One region of the Aeromonas dhakensis genome, then DNA from elsewhere that is predicted to be linked to it. Evidence: riboswitches for the same ligand, from Rfam matches in the RefSeq annotation. Region 1 holds a riboswitch; the other holds the start of a gene.
The links. A riboswitch is a leader RNA that binds a small molecule or an ion and turns the genes downstream of it on or off. The one in region 1 is predicted to bind cyclic di-GMP.
Positions count from the first base shown of each region.

Region 2: it holds a riboswitch for cyclic di-GMP, as region 1 does, so the genes downstream of both, CK627_RS21340 (glycosyl hydrolase family 18 protein) here and CK627_RS06385 (YmdA family protein) in region 1, are expected to answer to the same signal.

Region 1 covers NZ_CP023141.1:1,288,013-1,290,213, forward strand. Annotated here, with positions in the region: gene CK627_RS06380 (collagenase) at 1-371, opposite strand, end outside; gene CK627_RS06385 (YmdA family protein) at 866-1,189, opposite strand; cyclic di-GMP riboswitch class I at 1,283-1,368, opposite strand.
Region 2 covers NZ_CP023141.1:4,614,558-4,616,758, reverse strand. Annotated here, with positions in the region: gene CK627_RS21345 (hybrid sensor histidine kinase/response regulator) at 1-610, shown strand, start outside; cyclic di-GMP riboswitch class I at 785-872, shown strand; gene CK627_RS21340 (glycosyl hydrolase family 18 protein) at 983-2,201, shown strand, end outside.

The sequences.
Region 1 (2,201 bases):
TAGCCATAGTCATAGCTGCTGGCCGGGACGGCCTTGCCGGCCGGCACCACCTCTTCACAGCTGAGGTAGCGGATCTGCCAGCCCTGTTCGATCTTGAGCTGCGGCTCGCCGCACTGCTGTTCTGCCAGCGCAGCCAGGTTGGCTTCGCTCCAGTCGAAGCGACGATACACCCTCAGCTGTTGATAGGGGGCGTCGGTGCTGCGGGCGCTCAGCTCGTAGGTCACTTCGGTGAGCTGATCCCCCAGCTGACGGCTGGATTCACCTTTGAGTTGATACTGTTGCCAGTCGGAGGGGGAGTAGTTGGCCAGCGCCGAAGTGGCAAGCAGGCCCGGTGCTGCCAGCAGCAGCAACCTGGTACCCAGATTGTTCATTTTTATCCCTTTGCTTGATTGTCTGCGTGATTGACGCGTGCAATCTATTCAGCTCCAAAAGGATATCAACCCACCAATCAGGCCATATAAATCATTTATTTAGATTGAATCAAAACAAAGTGAGCCCCATTGGGGGCCTGGTTGATAGCAAGGACTCATCTGCCATCTGGGGGGGATCTCAGTCTGAGGCTGGCAACTGTGATCAAAGTCTCGTTTGAGATGTGCTGGTCATGTGGCGTCGCGACAATGCGAAGCCGGCAAACCCGCAGAAAAAGCGCTGACTTGTCTGAGCAGAAAGTTGGGGGCGTAGTGAGAAGGCAGTTGGCTGCGCTCGGTATGGACGCAGAAAAAAATAGGAGGAAAAGTGATGGGGAGTCGCGGGCAGGCGTTATCAGCCGCTGCCTGAGTATGGCAGTGGGTGCTCACCCTTCACGGTGCGAGCAGATCCGCCCGAGGCAATGAACAACCTCGGGCGGGTGACGGAAGTGACGGGCTCAGAGGTAGCTGACGGTCACTATGGCCATGTTGCTGCTGCCGGCAGACAGCTTGTACTGCATGGTGCTGCTGATGGTATTGAGGCTGCCGGCTTGCTGCAGGCTGGCCAGATCCATGGTCTGACGCTGGGTGCCCGAGTAGCAGGTCACGCTGTTGTCGGCGAAGTCACAGGGGGCTTCGTAGATGGTACCGGTGAAGGTGACGCTGCCATCGTAGGCGGAGGCAGTAGCTGGCAACAAAGTGGCACCCAGCAGCATGGCTGCGGCGGCAGAAGAGGCAAAACGGATGGCGCTGTTGCGAACGGAAGCGGTGGAAGTGTTCATTTTTATGTCCTTTTCGTCACATGTCGTTGTACGAAAAGGGCAACGCAATCAAAGAGAATGACACAGATACAGCTGATGACATCGCTCTTCTCAGATGGCAGCTCCGCTGTCTTAGGTTATGAACCCTTAGACCGGTGGCTTTGCGTCCCGACCTTTCGATCGGTTTGCCCTTTACTCTATGTCTAGATGATAACATCGCACTTTGAGAAATCAATCACCATAAAAAAGTGTGAGGTATCGGTCACAAATAGTTTTTTATTCTCCGCGGCTCAGGATAAACGGCTGGTTTTCCTTAATGTTTTTTTTGAATGAATATCCTGAAAAATTCATTCTTATCTCCCTTGCCATTATGGATAACGGGCGAGCTCAGTAGTTCTATGTCGATCACAAATATGGTTCAGCATGACCTTGGGAGTGAACAAGGGGATAATAAAAGGAAGCTTGTTGGTGTTTCCCTTCACAAGCGGAACCTAGTTAGAATGATTACCTGATTACCTGATTACCTGATTACCTGATTACCTGATTACCTGATTACCTGATTACCTGATTACCTGATTACCTGATTACCTGATTACCTGATTACCTGATTACCTGATTACCTGATTACCTGATTACCTGATTACCTGATTACCTGATTACCTGATTACCTGATTACCTGATTACCTGATTACCTGATTACCTGATTACCTGATTACCTGATTACCTGATTGCCTGAGCTGTTTTATGTATGAGGTCAGGGGTATTCAAGAAACAAAGAACGTGACCTGGAATTATTTTATTGTTGTGTTTTTGTTAATTGCTGTTAAGCGGTTGAAGTTGTCTGATTTAAAATAATCCAATCCGTGTTTGCTATATGAACGATATTTATTTTACGGCATTCATAAATGTGTCGTCATGGCTGTAAGTGATTGTTTTTTAAGTGTTTATAAAAGAATTTATAAAAATCAAAATGTATTTGATGTGCATCATATGAGTCGTTAATTTGTTCATCAAGCAAAAGCGGAGCACGGCT
Region 2 (2,201 bases), 1.5 Mb from region 1:
CTCCCGCACCGCGCGGGAGCAGGGGCTGGGGCTCGGCCTTGCCATCGCTCGCGGCATCGCCCTGGTGCTCGGCCACAACCTGACCCTGCGCAGCTGGCCGGGGGCGGGCTCGGTGTTTGCCGTCACCCTCAACCTGGCGACCCGTCCTGTCGCAACGACGCAGGTGGCGGCCCCCGCCCAGCGCGACAGCCAACTGGAGGGGATCCGGGTGCTCTGCATCGACAACGAGAGCGATATCCTGATCGCCATGCAGTCACTGCTGGGGCGCTGGGGCTGCGAGGTGGTGTGCGCCCAGAGCCAGGCCCAGGCAGAGGATCTCATCGCCGGCGGCTTCCTGCCGCAGCTGGTGCTCTCCGATTACCATCTGGACGACGGCAAGACCGGATTGCAGGCGCTGCACATGCTGCGTCTGGCCCACGGCAACCATATCGGCGGCATCATCATCAGCGCGGATCGCAAGAGCGAGCTGCAGGCACAGATCCGCGAACACGGCTACGGCTACATCAGCAAACCGGTCAAACCCCTCAAGCTGCGGGCGCTGATGAACAGCATCTTGCGGCCGGCCAAACTTGATGGTGATCACGAATCCGGGAATTCGTCCGATTTTTAATCGGCAGCCCCCAAGTGGCAAGATCGGCACTTTCCGACCCGGAAATGTGCCTTTTCTTCTCGTTTGAGGCTCAAAATCGGTAAAAAGTGACTTATTAATAATCAATCAGGGGTTTGCCCTCTCTCCTTTGACTCCCTTATAGTCAGGTCGCGATTATTTTTATCGCAAATCAAGTTGTGCAAAAGGCAAACCGGACGAAAGTCCGGGACGCAAAGCTTCCGGTCTAAGGGTCAGCGGTACCTAGGATAGCGGGGCCACCACAGGTTGTTTCGTCCATGGGCCAAGCCATGGTGCGATGTTGTCTGCGTTACCTGTCAGGTTGCGTTGCCTTTTTCGTTATCTATTCCAAGAACGAAATAAGGATATTCAACTATGTTAAGTCCAAAACCCTCCGTACTGGCACTGATCGTCGGGGGGCTCTGCGCCTCCTCCGCCTTCGCTGCCGCCCCCGGCAAACCCACCATCGGCTGGGGCGAAACCAAGTTCGCCATCGTCGAAGTGGACCAGGCCGCCACCTCCTACAACAAGCTGGTGACGGTTCACAAGGATGGTGCCCCGGTCAGCGTGAGCTGGAACCTCTGGTCCGGTGATGTCGGCCAGACCGCCAAGGTGCTGCTCGACGGCAAGGAGGTGTGGTCCGGCGCCGCCTCCGCCTCCGGCACCGCCAACTTCAAGGTCACCCAGGGGGGCCGCTACCAGATGCAGGTGGCCCTGTGCAACGCCGACGGCTGCACCCTCTCCGACAAGAAAGAGATCCTGGTGGCCGACACCGACGGCAGCCACCTGTTGCCGCTCAAGGCGCCGCTCAAGGAGAACAACAAGCCCTACGTCAACAAGACCGGCAAGGTGATGGGGGCCTACTACGTGGAGTGGGGGGTCTATGGTCGCAAGTTCACCGTGGACAAGATCCCGGCCCAGAACCTGACCCACATCCTCTACGGCTTCACCCCGATCTGCGGTGGCAACGGCATCAACGACAGCCTCAAAGAGATCTCCGGCAGCTTCGAGGCGCTGCAGCGCTCCTGTGCCGGCCGCGAGGACTTCAAGGTCTCCATCCACGATCCCTGGGCCGCCATCCAGATGGGGCAGGGCAACCTCACAGCCTATGACGAACCCTACAAGGGCAACTTCGGCAACCTGATGGCGCTCAAGAAGGCCTATCCGGACCTGAAGATCCTCCCCTCCATCGGTGGCTGGACCCTCTCCGATCCCTTCTTCTTCTTCGGTGACAAGGCCAAACGCGACACCTTCGTCGGGTCGGTGAAGGAGTTCCTGCAGACCTGGAAATTCTTCGACGGGGTGGATATCGACTGGGAATTCCCGGGTGGCCTCGGGGCCAACCCCAACCTCGGCAGTCCCTCCGATGGCGAGACCTACGTGCTGCTGATGAAGGAGCTGCGCGCCATGCTCGACGAGCTGAGCGCAGAGACGGGCCGCACCTATGAGCTCACCTCCGCCATCAGTGCCGGCGGCGACAAGATTGCCAAGGTGGACTATCGCGCCGCCCAGCAATACATGAATCACATCTTCCTGATGAGCTACGACTTCAACGGCGCCTGGACCAACACCGGGCTGGGTCACCAGACCGCGC